Regions from separate parts of the Stappia indica genome, predicted to be linked through region 1. Evidence: riboswitches for the same ligand, from Rfam matches in the RefSeq annotation. Region 1 holds a riboswitch; each other region holds the start of a gene.

The links. Region 1 has a riboswitch for cobalamin ahead of GH266_RS19655 (TonB-dependent receptor plug domain-containing protein). Riboswitches for the same ligand answer to the same signal wherever they lie in the genome.
Region 2: another riboswitch for cobalamin. It lies ahead of GH266_RS22850 (energy-coupling factor ABC transporter permease); the one in region 1 lies ahead of GH266_RS19655 (TonB-dependent receptor plug domain-containing protein).
Region 3: another riboswitch for cobalamin. It lies ahead of GH266_RS23100 (DUF1636 family protein); the one in region 1 lies ahead of GH266_RS19655 (TonB-dependent receptor plug domain-containing protein).
Region 4: another riboswitch for cobalamin. It lies ahead of cobU (bifunctional adenosylcobinamide kinase/adenosylcobinamide-phosphate guanylyltransferase); the one in region 1 lies ahead of GH266_RS19655 (TonB-dependent receptor plug domain-containing protein).

The regions. Positions count from the first base shown of each region.
Region 1 is NZ_CP046908.1:4,227,468-4,231,929, forward strand. It holds gene GH266_RS19640 (sulfite exporter TauE/SafE family protein) at 1-166, opposite strand, end outside; gene GH266_RS19645 (GreA/GreB family elongation factor) at 207-773, opposite strand; gene rnk (nucleoside diphosphate kinase regulator) at 943-1,374, opposite strand; cobalamin riboswitch at 1,800-2,015, shown strand; gene GH266_RS19655 (TonB-dependent receptor plug domain-containing protein) at 2,271-4,178, shown strand; gene GH266_RS19660 (ABC transporter substrate-binding protein) at 4,153-4,462, shown strand, end outside.
Region 2 is NZ_CP046908.1:5,025,276-5,029,737, reverse strand. It holds gene GH266_RS22855 (BCCT family transporter) at 1-138, shown strand, start outside; cobalamin riboswitch at 1,405-1,616, shown strand; gene GH266_RS22850 (energy-coupling factor ABC transporter permease) at 1,675-2,358, shown strand; gene GH266_RS22845 (HupE/UreJ family protein) at 2,536-3,153, shown strand; gene iolB (5-deoxy-glucuronate isomerase) at 3,403-4,209, opposite strand; gene iolE (myo-inosose-2 dehydratase) at 4,257-4,462, opposite strand, start outside.
Region 3 is NZ_CP046908.1:5,086,421-5,090,882, forward strand. It holds gene GH266_RS23090 (ABC transporter substrate-binding protein) at 1-454, opposite strand, end outside; gene GH266_RS23095 (ABC transporter ATP-binding protein) at 519-1,400, opposite strand; gene GH266_RS23100 (DUF1636 family protein) at 1,397-1,843, opposite strand; cobalamin riboswitch at 1,960-2,208, opposite strand; gene GH266_RS23105 (GTP-binding protein) at 2,525-3,730, opposite strand; gene znuA (zinc ABC transporter substrate-binding protein ZnuA) at 4,328-4,462, opposite strand, start outside.
Region 4 is NZ_CP046908.1:4,828,859-4,833,320, reverse strand. It holds gene cobN (cobaltochelatase subunit CobN) at 1-765, opposite strand, end outside; gene cobW (cobalamin biosynthesis protein CobW) at 808-1,923, opposite strand; gene cobU (bifunctional adenosylcobinamide kinase/adenosylcobinamide-phosphate guanylyltransferase) at 1,920-2,495, opposite strand; cobalamin riboswitch at 2,621-2,846, opposite strand; tRNA gene GH266_RS22170 (tRNA-Asn) at 3,059-3,133, shown strand; gene GH266_RS22165 (TspO/MBR family protein) at 3,213-3,686, opposite strand; gene GH266_RS22160 (DUF4287 domain-containing protein) at 3,844-4,065, opposite strand; gene GH266_RS22155 (cupin domain-containing protein) at 4,082-4,462, opposite strand.

The DNA of each region.
Region 1 (4,462 bases):
CGAGATAGCCGGGAAGCACGGCGACCGCGCTGGTCGCATTGGCCGCGACCACCGGCACGCCGGTAAAGACGAGCGCGGGGAAGGTCAGGAACGTGCCGCCTCCCGCGATCGTGTTGAGCATGCCGGCGGCGAACGCGGCCGCCGCCAGCACCATGTAGTCGAGCATGGGTGGGTGTCCTCTCTCTTGTCCCTTGCGCGGATTTCCCTCAGGCAGCCGAGGGGCCGGGCTCTTCCGGCCCGTTATATCCGCCGGCGCGATGGCGGTCTGCGCCTGCCAGGGCGCCATGCACCAGTTTCAGCACGGGACGGCGGCGCGCCGGCTCCGGCATCGCCTGCGCTGCCGTCTCGCCGGCCTCGCTGCCGCCATTGCCGCCGCTGCGGCGGGCCGCTTCCGGCTGGTAGTGCACCTTCTGCAGCACGATCCGCTCCTGGCGGCCGGAGGCGTCCGTCAGAACGAATTCCTCGCCCTCCGACAGGCCGAGCAGGGCCAGCCCCCGCCGGGTGGTGATCGGCAGGAACATGCCCATCGGCATGGACAGGTGGTCGTGCGAGATCACCCGCGTGTCGGGCGTGCGGCCGTCGACGGCATAGGTGACGCGGCTGCTCAAGGTGGCGACCGTCTCCGGCACGTCCTCGCGGAAGACGATGGTGGCCGCCTCGATCTTGCGCTTGAGGATCGGCACGAGAGGGTCCTCGCGGCCGCGGCGGCGGTCGCGCATCACCTCGAGAATGGTGAAGTCCTTGGTGGTCAGGATGCAGGTGTCGATGGACATCGCAGGTCTCCAGCGCTCCGTCCGCGGAGCGGCAAAGGTGAAACGGATCGGAGTTCCCCTGGCCGCGTTCAGTCGCGGCACAGGGGTTAGGATCCTGCGATGAGACACCCTCCGAAAATCGCCAGCCGGTCGCGCGGCTTCGGCTCGGTGGTCGGTGCGGTGGCGGCAGTCATGCCGGCCGGGCCTCGGCCCCGGCCGGGACGGGGAGCTCGACGCTCTCCACGGTCAGCCGGTGGGTGCGCCCGTCCAGCGAGGTCCAGTCGATGGACTGGCCGGCGGACAGGCCGATCAAGGCGGCGCCGATCGGGGTGAGGACGGAGATCTTGCCCTCGGCGATATTGGCATCGCCCGGGAAGACCAGCGTCACGGTGCGGTCCTCGCCGGCATCGGTGGTGAAACGCAGCCGCGATCCCATGCGCACGACATCGGCGGAAATGCGCCGGTCGTCGACGACGCGGGCGCGGTCGAGCTCGCTCGCCAGCTGATCCGCGACAGCGGGATTGCGGGTGGAAATGGAGTCGGCAAGCCCGGACAGCCGCTCGTGGTCCGAGCGGGTCACGGTGATGGCGGGCTTGCGCTTCTTCTGGGTGGCTGGAGCCATTCTCGGCATCCTTGCAATGTTGTAAGGCCGCCGACGCACGAGAGCGCGCGTCGAGCGGTCATGATCTGTTGTGGGAAGTTGTTCGCCGCCTGTGTGGCCTGCTGTCTGCCCGTGAGGGGACGAGCCGGCCTGTGCCCCGCGGCCGGGGCGCGACGCGACCTAGCCGGGGGTCAGTGTCCCGCGATGGGGCACACCCTGAAAATGGAAAGCAGGCGCGGAGCGGTCGTGTACATCCCCCGAAGGTCGGTGCTTGCGGGGAGAAAGTCAAGTCGTGGCTTTGCGGGATGCCGGACAAGGGGTGGATTCGCCTGCTCAGGCGAGCGCGCCTCGCGCCCCGCCGCGCCGGGAAGTCATCTAACGCAGCGTCCGGCTGCACCTGCATTCAGGACATTGACAGGAGATTGACTCTGGCGCGCGAAACCGCTCTCATTCGAGGCGACAGAGGTTCCGGACATGTCCGGATGAAAAGGGAACACGGTGAGGCGTACCCAACAGGGACCGAAACCGTGGCTGCCCCCGCAACTGTGAACGGAGAGTGGACGTTCGAAGGCCACTGATCCTGCCGGCAAAGGCAGGGTTGGGAAGGTGAATGTCCGCGATGACCCGTGAGCCAGGAGACCTGCCCCTGTCGGTCACCCGACCTTCGATACGGGGTGTGTCGAGGCGCGGCTTTCCGTTGAGGTGACACCCGAAAACCGCCTGCGCCCGCAGGCCGCTTCCTTGCGTCTTCGCGCGGGGGGGCGCGCCCGCGTTCGCCGGCTCGTGCCGTATCGCGACGGAGCGCCGAGGGGCGTTTCGGCGCACGTCAGGGGTGTGTCTGGATGAGTTCGATTTTGCGTGGCGCCTTGCGCGCCGGGCCGTTGGCTGCCGTGGTTGGGGCCGGAATGGGAGCTGTCGTGGGTGCGGCGCCGGGCGATGCCCGTGCCCAGGGCTTTGAAGAGGAACCGACGCAGCTTCGCCGGATCGTCGTGTCGGCCGGGCGCACGCCGGTCGCCGCCGAGGCCGTGGGCCGGGCGCATACGGTGATCACCGGTGAGGAGCTGGAGACGACGCAGACGCGCTATGTCGCCGATGCGCTGCGCAAGGTGCCGGGCCTTGCCGTGTCTCGCACCGGCGGCAATGGCGGCATGACGCAGATCCGCATCCGCGGCTCGGAAGCCAACCATGTGCTGGTGCTGATCGACGGCGTCGAGGTGGCGGCGACCTCCAGCGGCGAGTTCGACTTCGGCGGGCTGCAGGTCGCCGATATCGACCGGATCGAGGTGCTGCGCGGCCCGCAAAGCGCCATCTACGGCTCCAATGCCAGCTCCGGCGTGATCGCCATCACCACCAAGGGCGGCATCCGCAACGACCTGGAAATCACCGGCCGGACCGAGCTGGGCACCGACAAGACGGTGGCCGGGCATGTGGGCGTGCGCGGCGGCGGCGAGAGATACGACATCGCGGTCTCCGGCGCCTGGCGCCAGAACGAAGGTTTCAACATCTCGCAGTTCGGCTCGGAAAAGGACGGCGACCGCAACGCCACGCTGAACGGCCGCTTCAACTGGGACATCACCGACGCCCTGAGCCTCGACCTCAGCGCCCGCTATGTCGACCGCAAGTCGGACACGGACGACCAGGACTCCGCCTGGCCGCCGACGCCGACCGAAGGCCTCGTCATCGACACGCCCGGCCACAACGCGACGAAGGAGTTCTACACCGGCGTCGGCCTGTCCTGGTCGCTGTTCGACGACCGCCTGGTGCAGAAGGCGCGCGCCGAATACACCGGCCTGGAGCGCCGCGGCCTCAACGGCGGCAGCATGAACGGCAATGACGACCGCCGGCTGCACCTGAGCTATCAGGCGACGGTGACGGCGGCGACGCCGGACTTCCTCGATGCCGAGCACAGCCTGACGGGTGCCATCGAATGGGAGCGCGAGCACTACAAGAACGCGTTTCCCGCCTTCGATCCCTCGCAGATCCCCGGCAAGCAGCGCGACCTGACCAGCTATGTCGCCGAGTATCGCGGCGAGTTCCTCGACGCCCTGTTCTTCAGTGCGGGCCTGCGCTACGACCGCAACGACCAGTTCAAGGACACGCTGACCTACAGCGCCAGCGCCGCCTATCAGCTGCACGAGACCGGCACGCGGTTCCACGCCTCCGTCGGCACCGGCGTCACCAACCCGACCTTTTCCGAGCAGTTCGGCTTCATCCCGGCGACCTTCACCGGCAACCCGAACCTGCAGCCGGAGAAGAACTTCGCCTGGGACATCGGCATCGAGCAACGGTTCTGGGACGGGCGGGCGGTCGCCGACGTGACCTATTTCAACGAGCGGCTGGAAGACGAGATCTGGACGCCGTGGGTGCCGGGCGTCGGCTCCTCGCCGGCCAACATGGCGGGCATCAGCCGGCGCCAGGGCATCGAGGTGTCGCTTGGCGTCGAGCTGCTGGCCGACCTCTACGCCAAGGGCACCTACACCTATCTCGATGCGACCGAGCCCACAGGCCTGCAGGAGGTGCGAAGGCCCAAGCACTCGGCCTCGCTCAGCCTGACCTATGCCTTCCATGACGGGCGCGGCAACCTCTTCCTCGACACGATCTTCAACGGCCGGATGAAGGACAGCGAGTTCATCAGCGCAACGCCGCAGACCCGGGTGACGCTGTCCGAGTATTTCCTCGTCAATGTCGGTGCCGACTACAAGGTCTCCGACAATTTCACGCTCTACGGCCGGGTCGAGAACCTGCTCGATCAGCAGTACCAGGAAGTCTACAGCTACAACTCACAAGGATTGACCGCCTATGCGGGCATCAAGGCAAGCTTCTGACGCGAAGCGGGCGGCGGCGAGGGGTGTCCTCGCCGCCCTGCTGGCGCTGTCGTTTCCGGCCCCTGCCGCTCTGGCGGCAGGCGATGCGCCCCGGCGCGTCGTCTCGATGAACCTGTGCACCGACCAGATCGCCATGCTGGTGGCAGCGCCCGGCCAGCTGGTCTCGGTGTCCTATCTGGCGGCGAGGCCCGATGTCTCCCTGATGAGCGGGCAGACGGCCGGGCTCGCCCTCAATCACGGGCTGGCGGAGGAGATCCTGCGCCTCGACCCCGACCTGGTGATTG
Region 2 (4,462 bases), 800 kb from region 1:
GTGGCCATCGTGCTGCTGATCGGCGGCGGCCTGGGCTCGCTTCAGGCGATGGTCATCTCGACCGGTCTTCCCTTCACGCTCGTGCTGCTGCTCATGTGCGTGGCGATCTTCAAGGGTCTGCAGACCGAGGAGCGTTGACGCACAGCGCCTCGCTTCTCGGGGCACAGGGGGAACGGGCGCGGCCTTGACGGGCCGCGCCCTTTTTCATGCCCGCCTGCGGGTCGTTCTGCCTGATTTTCCGCCGCCCCACGCACCCCTCTCCCCCCTTGAGGGGGAGATGTCGGCACAGCCGACAGAGGGGGGTGAACTGCGCCGGCCTGCATTTCGTTTCGCCGGCTCCCGCGCTCCTCCCTCTCCTCTCGTCATTCCGGGCAAGCGAAGCGCGAGCCGGAACCGGAGAGGCACGGTGCCCGCCCCCATGCCCGAGCGCGTCCGCAAGCGCCCCCGGCTCCCCGGTCCCGGCTCGGCGCTTGCGCGCCGTCCGGGAAGACGCCGGAGGGGCTTGCGCGTGGTCTCGCACAAAAAGGGGATGCGCCCACGCCGATGCGTCCTCGCAACCGCTCTGGCAGCCAATAGGCCCCGGCGCGCGCTTCGCTTGGCCGGGGTGACGGCAGAGGGGAAGCCAGGGCCGCGCCACTTTCTCAGGCTGTCATCAACTCAGATCGTTGAGGTGGTCTCTCAGTCCGGCAGTGAAGACGACGACGATCTTTCGCAACTCGGCGAGGAAAGCACGTCGTCCGCCTCACCCAAGGGCTGTCGTCCCGGTTTCGGCGAAGCCGAAGACCGGGAACCAGTACCCCCGAACGGTTCGGGCGAGGCCTCAGCGCTGCCGCAGGAACGCCGGTGGTGGCTAGCTTCGCGCTGCCATCAGCCCCGGCGGATACTGGACGCCTGCCTGCGCAGGCGTGACAGCGGAGGGTGGAACGAGTGCCGCCCGCCTCACGTCCGCTCTGGAAACCAATAGACCCCGGGTCGCGCTACGCTTGCCCGGGGTGACCTCGGTGGGGTGGGTGGGGTGACGGCGGAGGCATGACCTTGCATCTCCTCCGAGGTCATCCCGGCCGCAGGCGAAGCCGGAGAGCCGGGAACCATTGGCAACCCCGGCAGGTGTTCTTCGCTCCAACCTCCCCTGGCGTCATTCCGGGCAAGCGAAGCGCGACCCGGAACCGGAGAGGCACGGTGCCCGCCCCCATGCCCGAGCGCGTCCGCAAGCGCCCCCGGCTCCCCGGTCCCGGATCGTCGGCCTTCGGCCTCGTCCGGGAAGACGCGGGGAACGGTCGAGTGCCACAAGCACCCGCTGCGGATGCCGATGGTTTCCGCCTCTGCCTGATTTCCCGGCGGGAAACGCCGTATTGCGAACAGGATCGGACGAAAATTGATCTTGTCACACCGACGCCCCGCCCTCTAGCATTGCAGATCGATGGTACCCGCGAGGCAAAGCCGGACGCGGGTGAAAAGGGAACACGGCGAGGCGTACCCAACAGGGACCGAATCCGTGGCTGCCCCCGCAACTGTGAGCGGCGAGCGCTGTCCGAATGCCACTGGCCCCAAGCCGGGAAGGTGGACAGGCGCAATGAACCGCGAGCCAGGAGACCTGCCATCGGCCGCGGCGCGAGCCTTTCTCGCGTCTTTCCCATAGCTCCGCGCACGGTGGGTGCGCCAAGGAGGCTGAACATGCATATCGAACCCGGCGTCGTCGACGGCGCCAAGATCCTTCTCAGCGTGGCGACCGCTGCCGCCTCCGTCGGCCTGATCGGCAAGATGGCGATCGATACGATACGCCGCGACGGGGGCTTTGCCGCCCTGGTGGTCCGCTCGGTGATCGCGACCGCGCTGGTCTTCTGTTTCTTCGAGGTGCTGCCGACCAAGCCGGTCGGCGTGTCCGAGGTCCACGTCATTCTCGGCTCGACGCTCTATCTGATTTTGGGCGCCGGTCCGGCCGGCATCGGCCTTGCGCTCGGCCTGCTCACCCAGGGCCTGTTCTTCGCGCCGGCCGACCTGCCGCAATACGGCATGAACCTGACGACGCTGATCGTGCCGCTCTTCGCCATGAGCCTGCTGGCGCGCAACATCATCCCGGCGAAGACCGCCTACAAGGACGTCAGCTACAAGCAGGCGCTGGCCTTGTCGACCAGCTACCAGGGCGGCATCGTCGTCTGGGTCGCCTTCTGGGCGCTCTATGGCGGCGGCTTCAGCGCCGAGAACCTTGCCAATGTCGGCAGCTTCGGCCTCGCCTACCTGACGGTGATCATCGTCGAGCCGGTGGTCGACCTTGCCGTGCTCGCCGGCGCCAAGCTGTTCGACAAGGCCCGCACCGGCCTCGTCTTCCAGCAGCGCCTCTACCACGCTGCCGCCTGACGGCACGCCTTGCCGGCCGCACGTTGCGGCCGGTTTCCTTTCGGGGCCACGCCTCCAACACCTTGGAACCGGCGACCTGAAAAACAGCCTGAAAGAAAGAGAAGCCTGACAGGACCCGAAGCACTGGCGCGACCCATTCCGGGGCGTCCTGATCGACTTGAGAAAAGGATCGACTGCATGACGAGGTTCACCCTTTCCCGGCGCGCCCGCGCCGCCGCCTTCGCCGCGACCTCCGCCGCCCTGGCGCTTACCGCGACGCCGGCCCTTGCCCATCTCAATCCCGGCGAGCACGGCTCCTTCGCCGCCGGCTTCAGCCACCCGCTGTTCGGCGCCGACCACATCCTGGCGATGATCGCCGTCGGCCTGTGGGCCTGGCAGATCGGCGGCCGCGCTGTCGCCCTCGTGCCGGCCGCCTTCGTCGGCACCATGCTGCTCGGCTTCGCCCTCGCGCTTGCCGGCGTCTCCCTGCCCTTCGTCGAGCCGGCGATCCTCGCCTCGGTCGTGGCGCTCGGCCTGCTCGTGGCGCTGGCCGTCCGGCTGCCGGTTGCCGGCTCGGCCGCCGTCGTCGCCGCCTTCGCCCTGTTCCACGGCCATGCCCATGGCGGCGAGATCGGCGCGGCAACCCAGTTCGCCTACGGCGCCGGCTTCGCCCTCGCCACCGCCCTGCTGCATGCCGCCGGCATCGCGCTCGGCAATGGCCTCGGCAAGCTCGCCTCCTCGCGCGGCCACGCCCTGACCCGGGTGCTCGGCGGCCTGACGGCGCTCGCTGGTGCCGCCCTGCTCATCGGTGGGTGAGCGGCCACCACTTTACCGCCCTCAGCCCGAGCGGGGATAACCCGCTCGAGCGGGTGCTTTTCGGCCCGTGACCCGGTCCGGAGGCAGGTTTTCGCGAGATTGAGAGCGCATTCTCGAAATTCGCGCCGTTTGCATCGGAATTTTGCAAAATCCGTCTCGAAATTTGCGAGGCCGGGAACACGCATGAAAACGCCCGGGCGAGCGAGACCTCGTCCGGGCGTTTTTCGTTTGAATATCAGCCTCTTAAACCTAGGCCTTCGCGTCTCGCTGCGCGATCCAGTCGTGGTCTGGGTGGTTCTTGAAGCGCCATTTGCGCAAGGGGCCGGCCATCACGTTCAGATAGTACATCTGGTAGCCGTAGGGCGCGCCGCACGGATGGTGGCCTTTCGGGACCAGCACGACGTCGCCGTCCGACACCGCCATCGTCTGGTCGAGGCTGCCGTCCTCGGTGAAGACGCGCTGGATGCCGAAGCCCGTCGACGGGTCGAGACGGTGGTAATAGGTCTCTTCCAGATAGGTCATGTCGGGATAGTTGTCCTCGTCGTGCCGGTGCGGCGGATAGGACGACCAATGGCCCTGCGGCGTGAAAACCTCGGTCACCAGCAGGCTGTCGGCGACGTCCTTGTCCTCCATCGCGATGGGATGGATGTAGCGGGTATTGGTGCCCTTGCCGCGCTCCTCGAAACCGATGTTCTCGATCATGCCGGCCTCGTGCCCGCCGCTGCCCGGCGCGGTACACACGGCCAGCGTCAGCTCGGTCGTCGCCCTAGCCTCCCAGGTCGAGCCGTTCGGCACATAGAGGCAGTGCGGCGGCTTGCGCTCGAAGACGCTCAACCGATCGCCCCGCTCGCCGAAGGAGACCCCGCCGGCGCTCAGCTCGGCCCGTCCCTCGACCAGCACCAGGATCGCCTCGCGCTCGCCCGTCGCCTCGCTCGCGCTCTCGCCCGGCGCCAGCCGGTAGAGCGTGAACCCCACATAGGACCAGCCGGCGCTCTGCGGCGTGATGTCGTGCACCTTGCCGTGCTTACCCTTTGGTTTCACCAGCAGATCGGCCATGGCATCGCTCTCCCTGATTGTCTGCGCCCGGGCTTTGCGGCCCCGGCTTATCCCCGGTCGAGGCCGGTCTCGCGGGCGAGCGCCTTCAGCGCCTTGAGGCCCATCGACTGGTAGGTGACGGGATCGCGAACCTCCGGGTCCTGCTCCGCCTCGATGACCAGCCAGCCCGAATAGTCGTGCTCCGCGGCGGTCTGCAGCACCGGCGCGAAATCGACCCCGCCTTCGGGATCGCCCGGCACGGTGAACACGCCCC
Region 3 (4,462 bases), 860 kb from region 1:
CTTTGGGCCGCGCCTTGTCCAGATGGACGCAGCTTTCGGTGAGGATCAGCGTCTTGATGCCGTGCGGCGCCAGCGTGTCGGGGGTAACGTCGCCGCCCGGCTTCATGCCGTAATACCAGCCGGCGAAGAACAGATCCGGATCGGCGGCAACGAGATTTTCCAGCGTCGGATATTTCGGCGCGATCTCGGGGATGTCGCCGCGCTTGCGGTCGAACGCCTCGCTGGTCTTGTACCAGCCGCTGATGCCGCTGACGCCGACCATGCGGTCCTGCAGGCCGAGCGCGAAGGCCATCTCGCTCATGTTGATGTCCTGCACCACGATGCGTTCGGGCGCCGCCTCGAAGGTCAGCGGCGTCCCGCAATTGTCGACGGTGACGGGAAAGGCGAGGGCCGGCGCGGCGAAGGCCATCGCGGCGGCGAACAGGGACAGGCGCTTGAGGCCGGAACGGGTCATGGGGGACAGACTCCTGGTGAGGATGAAAAACCGTGAAAACTCTGGAAAAAGGTGAGGGCGCGGCTCAGCCGCGCGTTGCCACCGCACGCAGATGCGGAGCACCGGGTGCGGCTGGTCGGGGTGCCTCTCCCGGCAGGGTTGCGGCGCCGAACCGCCCTTCGATCGGGATGTCCAGCACGCTGATCTGGCGGGCCTCGACCGGATGCTGCATCCGGTGCATGTCGACGCTGAAGACCGCGCGCACCCGCTCGCTCGACAGCACCTCGACCGGGTGGCCGTGGGCGACCAGCCGTCCGTCCTGGATCAGCGCCACATGGCTGGCGAAGGCTTCGATCAGGGTGAGGTCGTGCAGGGCCGCCACCACGGTGATGCCGAGGCCGGAGACGAGGCTGAGCAGCTCGCCGCGCGCCAGCGGATCGAGATGGTTGGTCGGCTCGTCCAGCACCAGGATGCGCGGGCGCTGGCAGACGGCGCGGGCGATCTTCGCCCGCTGGCGTTCGCCGCCGGAGATCTCGCCCATGCGCCGGCCGGCAAACCGCGTCAGGTCGGCCAGCGCCAGCGCCTCGTCGGTCGCCCTGGTGCTCGCCTCGCGCCCGCCGGTGCGGTGATGCGGCAGCTGGCCGAGCGAGACATATTGCGAGACGGTCAGCCGGTCGCAGCTTTCCTCGCTCTGGCCGACATAGGCGATGATGCGGGCGCGCTCGGTGATAGGCACGTCGCGATACGGCTTGCCGCCGAGCCGCATCTCGCCGCCGGTCGGTTCGCTCAGCCCGGCGATCAGCCGGATCAGCGTCGACTTGCCGGCACCATTGGGCCCGGCGACGACGAGGATCTCGCCGTCATGCACATGCAGCGTCAGGTCGGAGAGGAGCGCATCCGCGCCGCGCGGCCGGTAGCCGACCTTTTGCAGCTCCAGCACCACCGGGGTTCCGCTGTGATGGCTCATGCGCTGTCCCTCCGCCCCGGCACTCCGGGGGCGAAAGCGGGCAGGGCGGGCATGCGCGCCAGCGTCTTGCCCTTCAGCCCGTCCGGGCGCTGCAGCGAGGAGCACCAGCCGTCCTCGAGCTCGGCATATTGCCGGGCGAAGGCGACAAGCGTCTCCACGTCGCGCGCCGGCTCGATGTCGCCAAAGAGATAGCTCGCCTTGCACTCGGCCTGATAGGCGACCGTGCAGGGGCGCGAGCAGCCGGCCATGCAGGCCGCGCCCTCAACGCTCACATGCGCCAGACCGTTTTCGGCAAGCGCCGCGTTCAGGGTCTCGATGAGGTCCGCACCCGGGCGCGCGCGCGTTTCCGGGTCCCGGCAGGTGGTGCATACGGTGATGCAGTGCCGGCGCATTTCAGGCGCTGCCTCCATGCGGCGTTCGCCGAGCGCGAGATCATGCGCCATGGCGCTGCCCCGCGCGTTCGGCCGCAAGGTTCGGCAGGCTGCGGACAAAGACCCTGGATGGGCGGAAGATGGAATCGTTGCGTGTCATGGCTACCTTCCCGGAACACCCCGTCCGGTCGTCGTTGCGGGAGATGGCAGGTCTCCTGGCTCGCGGGTCCGGCCCGGCCGCGCCTTCCCGCCCGGCTTCGGGCAGTGGCATCGTGCGGCTGGGCCTGGGCCATTCGTCCGGTAAAGGACGTCGGCCCCGGCCGCTTACAGTTGCGGGGGCAGCCACGGTCTCGGCCCCTGATGGGTACGCCTCACCGTGTTCCCTTTTCATGCCTCTGGCGGTTCGGCCGTCGGCAACCATCGCCGCCAAACTGGCAGATGACGGGGACCGCTTCAAGGCCAATCACCCAAAGCCATCGTCGCTGGTTCAGGTCGTGGACTCATAATTGTGCCGGAAACGGCGTCCGGTCGGGCAAAGATATGCCAGGAGGATCGCGAGGGCCGGGGCAGGTCCCCCGGCCGAGCGGTCCGACGCCGCAGATCGCAGCTCGACCGACGCCCTTCGGGTATGCCGGAACCCGCCGGCAACAGCGTCGCAAACCCTTGAAAACCTGATGGTTTCCTGCGGTCTTGCTTCTTGTATCCGATCGGGTTCGGGCATACCGTTTCTCGTCAGAATTATGAGTTCACGACCTAGGCCGCCGCGCTGCCCCAGGCGGGGAAGGGGTCGTCGAGCCCGGTCCAGCGCTCCGGATGGAAGCCGGTGTCGGCGACCAGTGCCGCGTCGAGCTCGGCCCGGATCGCCGCTTCATCCATGCCGGCGGTGCCGATGAAGACGATCTCCTGCCGCCGGTCGCCCCACACGGGATGCATGTAGGGCTCCATCGCCCGCCGCCAGTCGGGCGACTCGGGCCAGTGCTGGCGCGGCACCGCCGACCACCACAATCCGCGCTTTTCGGTGGTGACGAAGGCGCCGGCCTGGCTGATCTCGCCGACGAACTGCGGCCGCGTCGCCAGCCAGAAGAAGCCCTTGGCGCGGATCACCCCCGGCCAGCTCTTGTGCACGAAGCGGCTCAGCGCGCGCGGGGCGAAGGGCCGGCGCGCCCGGTAGACGAAGGAGCGGATGCCGTATTCCTCCGTTTCCGGCACATGGTCGGCAAAGCCGTTCAGCTCCTTGAACCACAGCGGATGTTCATGCGCCTTTTCGAAGTCGAAACGGCCGGTGCCCAGCACGTCGCGCAAGGGGACCGCCGAGCGGTCGGTTTCCATCACCACCGCGTCCGGGTTCAGACCGCGCACGATCTGGCGCGCGGCTGCAAGGTCCTGCGGGCGGGCATCGCTCACCTTGTTGAGGATGATCGTGTCGGCGAACTCGATCTGGTCGACGAGCAGGTCGACCAGCGTGCGCTCGTCCTCCTCGCCGAGCGATTCTCCCCGCTCTGTGAGGAAGTCGGTGGAGCCGTAGTCCTTCAGGAGGCTTGCCGCATCCACCACCGTCACCATCGAGTCGAGCCGCGCCACGTCGCTCAGGCTCTCGCCCTCCTCGTCACGGAACTCGAAGGTCGAGGCGACCGGCAGCGGCTCGGAAATGCCGGTGGATTCGATCACCAGGTGGTCGAAGCGGCCTTCTGTCGCCAGCGCCTGCACCTCGCGCAACAGGTCCTCGCGCAGCGTGCAGCAGATGCAGCCATTGGTCATCTCCACCAGCCGCTCCTGGGTTCGCGAGACGTTGCCGCCGCCCTCGCGCACCAGGCTGGCATCGATGTTCACCTCGCTCATGTCGTTGACGATGACGGCGACCCGCAGCCCCTCGCGATTGTTGAGGATGTGGTTGAGCAGGGTCGTCTTGCCGGCGCCCAGAAAGCCGGACAGGACGGTGACGGGGAGGCGATTGTCCATCGCGAAAACTCCTGGTTGACGGCGGGCAGGCGGAGGCTGCCAGCGCCGGATTGGCTTATTATGTTATTACATAACATTGCTTGACCGAAAGAATGGCGGCCGGAACCGCCACGATCTTCTATTCCCACGGCCGTACCCTTGGGCACGCGGAGCGCGCGCCGGAATGACAACCTGAGAGAAGGGCACGGCCTCGCATCCTCTCTGCCGTCACCCCGGACGAGCATCGCGAGATCCGGGGCCCATTCGTTCCCAGAGCGGTTGCGAGGACACGCCGACGCGCGCCCACGCTCCGCCTGTCGTCCCGGTTTCGGCGCAGCCGAAGACCGGGATCCAGTAACCCCAGGTCGTGCGGCCCGAGCCGTGACGTCGCCGCGAGCGCCCCTCGCCGAGGCTGGGGAACTGCTTGCGCAAACCTGCCCATCCCGGCGGATACTGGATACCTGCCTTCGCAGGTATGACAGCCGGGGAGACCGCCAACGCCCTCCGCCTCACGCTTGCTGCGGGTGCCAATGGTTCCCGGTTCTGCGCTTTGCTTGACCGGGATGACATCCTGAGAGAAGGGCACGGCCTCCCATCCCCTTGGGGGAGGGGAAAGCCTCAGCCGTTGCTGCCAAGGCACTGTTCCATCGAGCTGGCGAGCCCGTCGATCAGGCCGAAATAGAGGTCCGGCCCGTCGGCAAGCTCCGCGCCCAGCGGGTCGAGCACGCCCGAGCGGGCCTTGGTGCCCTCGGT
Region 4 (4,462 bases), 600 kb from region 1:
GAAGAGCGCGGCCAGCACGGAGGCGGATTCGGCCTCCTTCAGCGAGGAGACGAAGATCGGCAGCGGGTTGATGCCCTCGCCCGCCAGAGCTTCGCACAGGGCCTCGACCGGCGCGGTCGCCGCGCTCTGCATCAAGGCCTTGTAGAAGACGATGGCGGCAACGGGGGCGGCAGGATCGGCCCAGGTCGCCCGCAGGTCGGCCAGCGTCGGGCGTGAGCGGCCGGGCAGCAGCAGGCCGGCGCGCGGCAGCGGGCGCGGCGGATCGGGCTCCTCCGCCCCGTCCAGCAGATGCGCGGCGTAGCGCAGGAAGTTGCCGAGATTCTCCGCCCCGCCCTCGGCGAGATAGCGCCACAGGTGCCTCACCTCGTCGACCGGCAGCGTGGAGCGGGCGGCGAGGTCCGCGTCCCAGCGGTCGTCGCCCGGCATCACCGCCAGATGCAGGCCGTGGCCGCGCGCCGTCTCGGTCAGCCGCTCGACGCCATAGGGCCAGTATTCCGCCCCGCCGAGCAGGCGCAGCACGACGAGGCGCGAGCCCGCCACCGTCTGCTCGGCATACATGTCGACCGAATAGGGGTGCGACAGGGCCATCAGGTTGGCAAGACGCAGGCTCGGCTGCCCCGCCCCGCCGCCCGCTGCCACAGCGGCGAGGGAGGCGAGTTCCGTATCGGCGGCCGACAGCACCACGACATCGGCCGGCGACTGGCCGAGATCGACCGCCTCGTCGCCCTGGTCGATGCGTCCGCTGCGCCCTGCGAGAATATGCATGCCGTCTCCTGCCCTGTCGCCGTGCCTAGCCTGCCGCCCGGATCAGGCCGCGAGCGCGCTGGCGAGCAGGCCCTCGACGCGGGCAAGGTCGAAGCCGGCAAGGCCGATCACAACGACCCGGCCGGGACCGCGTGCATCGCGTGCAAACCACGCCTCGACGCGCGGGCCGACCGCCTGCACCATCGCCGGGGCCGCCTTGCCCTCGATGCCGACCGCGCCCTTGATGCGCAGCACGCCGGGCACCGCCATGGCGGCGGCAACGCGCGCCTCCAGGTCCTTCAGCGAGGCCAGCGGGGCGAGCTCGACCACATGGCTGACGAAGTCGTCATGGTCGTGATGATGATGGTGATGATCGTGGTCATGATCGTCGTCGTCGTGATCATGGTCGTGGTCGTGGTCGTCGTGGTGATGATGCTCGTGATGGCTCTCGCGCCCGTGCATGTCCTCTTCCGAGGCGCTCATCCGGCCGAGCAGCACGTCGGCGGCGAGCATGCCCTTTTCCGCCGCAACGATCTCCACCGCCGCGCGAACCCGGCCGGCGACCTCGGCGCGCACGCGCTCCAGCGTCGCCGCGTCGACGAGATCGGCCTTGTTCAGCACGACGAGATCGGCGCAGACCAGCTGGTCCTCGAACAGTTCCTCCACCGGGCTGTCGTGGTCCAGCGCCTCGTCGGCGGCGCGCTGCGCGGCCAGCGCCACCTCGTCGCCCGTCACCCGCCCTTCGGCGACGGCCGCCACATCCACCACCGTCACCACCGCGTCCACCGTCACCCGGTTCCGGACGCTCGGCCAGGAAAAGGCGCGCACCAGCGGCTGCGGCAGGGCAAGGCCCGAGGTCTCGATGACGATGTGGTCCGGCGCCTCGTCACGGGCGATCAGCATTTCCATGGTGGGGAGGAAATCGTCGGCGACGGTGCAGCAGATGCAGCCGTTGGTCAGTTCCACCACCTCTTCCGCGGCGCAGTCCGGATCGGCGCAGCCGTCAACCAGAGAGCCGTCGAAGCCCATGTCGCCGAACTCGTTGACGATGAGGGCGATGCGCTTGCCCTTCGCCTCGCGCAGCAGGTTGGAGAGCAGGGTCGTCTTGCCGGCCCCCAGGAAGCCGGTGACGATGGTGGCCGGGATCTTGCCGGCAGTGCGGGGCGTGGAAGCGGTCATAGACGGATCTCCGGCTGGAGGTGGGATGGCTTGAGAACGAGCGGCAGGCCGGCGGCGACAAGCACCGCTACATCGGCGAGTTCCGCGATGCGGCGATTGAGGCGACCCTGCTCGTCGCGAAAGCGGCGGGCGAGCGCGTTGTCGGGCACGATGCCCGAGCCGACCTCGTTGGTGACGAGAACGACGGGGCCGGGCGCGGCACGCAGCGCCCCGGCGAGCCGGGCCGTTTCCGCTTCCGGATCGGCCTCGGCGAATATGAGGTTGCTGAGCCACAGCGTCAGGCAATCGACGAGGATGGCGCGCCCCTCCGTGCTTTCGGCGGCGATGACGCCGGTCAGATCGCGCGGCTCCTCGATGGTGCGCCAGCCCTCGCCCCGCTGGTCGCGGTGGCGGTCGATGCGCTGGTGCATCTCGTCGTCGAAGGGCGTGCAGGTGGCGACATAGACGCGCTCGCGCTGCGACGCGTTCACCAGCCCTTCGGCATAAAGGCTCTTGCCCGAGCGTGCGCCGCCCGTCACCAGCACGGTGCGGGCCGTGACCTGTACAGAACCGGATGCGGGAGCATCGCTCACGCGCAGGTCTCCCCGCGGCTGGATATGCCGGGAGAGCTGAAGCGGCGGGCGCCCTTCAACGGGAACATTCTGGCCTCCTGCCGTCCACCCGACGGCGCGTGACGTTTCGGGCCGGGCCCTTGAGAAAGGGTCCGGATGATCCGGCTCGTCTCCTGGCTCGCGGGTCAATGCCTCGCCCTGCCCTTCCCGGACCGAAAGGCCCAGTGGTTCACGCAGGAAGGCTCGCCGCTCACAGTTGCGGGGGCAGCTGCGGATTCGGGAGCCCGATTTGGGTCCTCCCCCACCGCATTCCGACTTTCCCCTTTCATCGGACTTCGTCCGTCAGAAAGGACCGGAGGATGACGACTCATAGCCTGCCGAAGGGGCCCGCGTCCAGCAGCGAGGCGGAAAGGCCTTGCATGCCTTCCGCTGCGGAGCATTTGCCGACGCAGGCGAAAAAGCCCCGATACCCGCGGCGCGCTCCGACTGTGGAAAAGTTTTGCGACAAAGGGCTTGGCAAGCGGCGGCGCAGTTTGCTATACGCCTGCCACCGACGCGGTGCAGCTGCCCCGCGTGACTTGTGATCCCCGGTAGCTCAGTGGTAGAGCAAGCGGCTGTTAACCGCTTGGTCGCTGGTTCGAATCCGGCCCGGGGAGCCACTCCTTCTCCAATTCTTCCAAATATCCGATCTGCTGCCACCGCACGACGCATCGCGCCGCGCGGTGATTTGCGTTGCCCTCACCCCTCCCGGTTCAGCTGCCAGATCGAGAAGTTCAGCGCGGCGGCGAAGGTGACCCAGGCGAGATAGGGCACGAGCAGCAGCGCTGCGAGCATGTGCAACGGCCAGAACAGTAGAATCGTCGCGACAATCGACAGCCACACCAGCACGATGTCGATCATGCCGAGGTCCGGGCGGTGCAGGCCGAAGAACAGCGGCGTCCAGATGCCGTTGAGCACCAGCTGGATGCCGTAGACGGTGAACGGCAGGGCGGCACCTGCAAAGCCCGCCTCGCGCCAGACCAGCCAGCCGGACACCGCGATCATCACGTAGAGCACCGTCCAGACCGGCGCGAACAGCTTGTTGGGCGGTCGCCAGGACGGCTTCTTCAGCTGCTCGTACCACTCGCCGGGGCGGAACAGCGCCCCGGTCAGGGCGGCGAGAAAACAGGCTGCCAGAAACCCGAAAAGAGCCGGCAGGGTGGACGCATCCATGAGCTTTGCCTCGACATTTCGCGAAAAATCACATTCGGGGACCGAGCCCCTCCTCCGAGGCCAACGCGCCGCGGCCTGGCCAAGTTCCCTCATTCGGGGCGCGAGACCCTTCGCGAGTCTGACAGGTTCGGCCGGACGCGCAAGACAGCGCCCGCCCTCACGTCTCCTCGGCGAGCGTATGGGCGACCAGCGCATTGGCGTGGCCGTGCCCGAGCCCGTGCGTCGCCTTCAGCCAGGCCACCAGTTCCATGTGTTTCAGGCCGGATTGCGAACGGATCAGATCTTTCCATTCGGCGATGGGACGGCCGTATTTTTTCTCGATGGAGGGAAAGTAGGAGGCCGGCCCCTTCACCGGCGGCTTGCTGTCGGTCGACGACATGGCTGATTTCCTTTGTCTAAAGATCCTGCTGGCGGATCGTGTCGGACGGATGGATGCAGACCAGCTCCAGCTGGCCGGTTCCGACATTGAGATAGCGGTGCGGCACATCGGCCGGCGCAACGACGATGTCCCCGGCAGAGGCGCACAGCCGCTCGCCGCCGACCAGGAACTCCGCCTCGCCTTTCCGCACCACCCAGGTTTCGCGATAGGGATGGACATGCAGCTGCGACCCGGTGCCCGGCGCGCTGTCGGTGACGAACATGGAAACCGGCGAGCCGTAATCCTTCCCCTCGAAACGCACCGTCGGGCTTTCGCCCGGAGCCGGCGACCGATGGCGGCGCACCGAGATATCGGGCCGTCCGGCCACATCGACATTGGCGTGAGCACCGACTGTCAT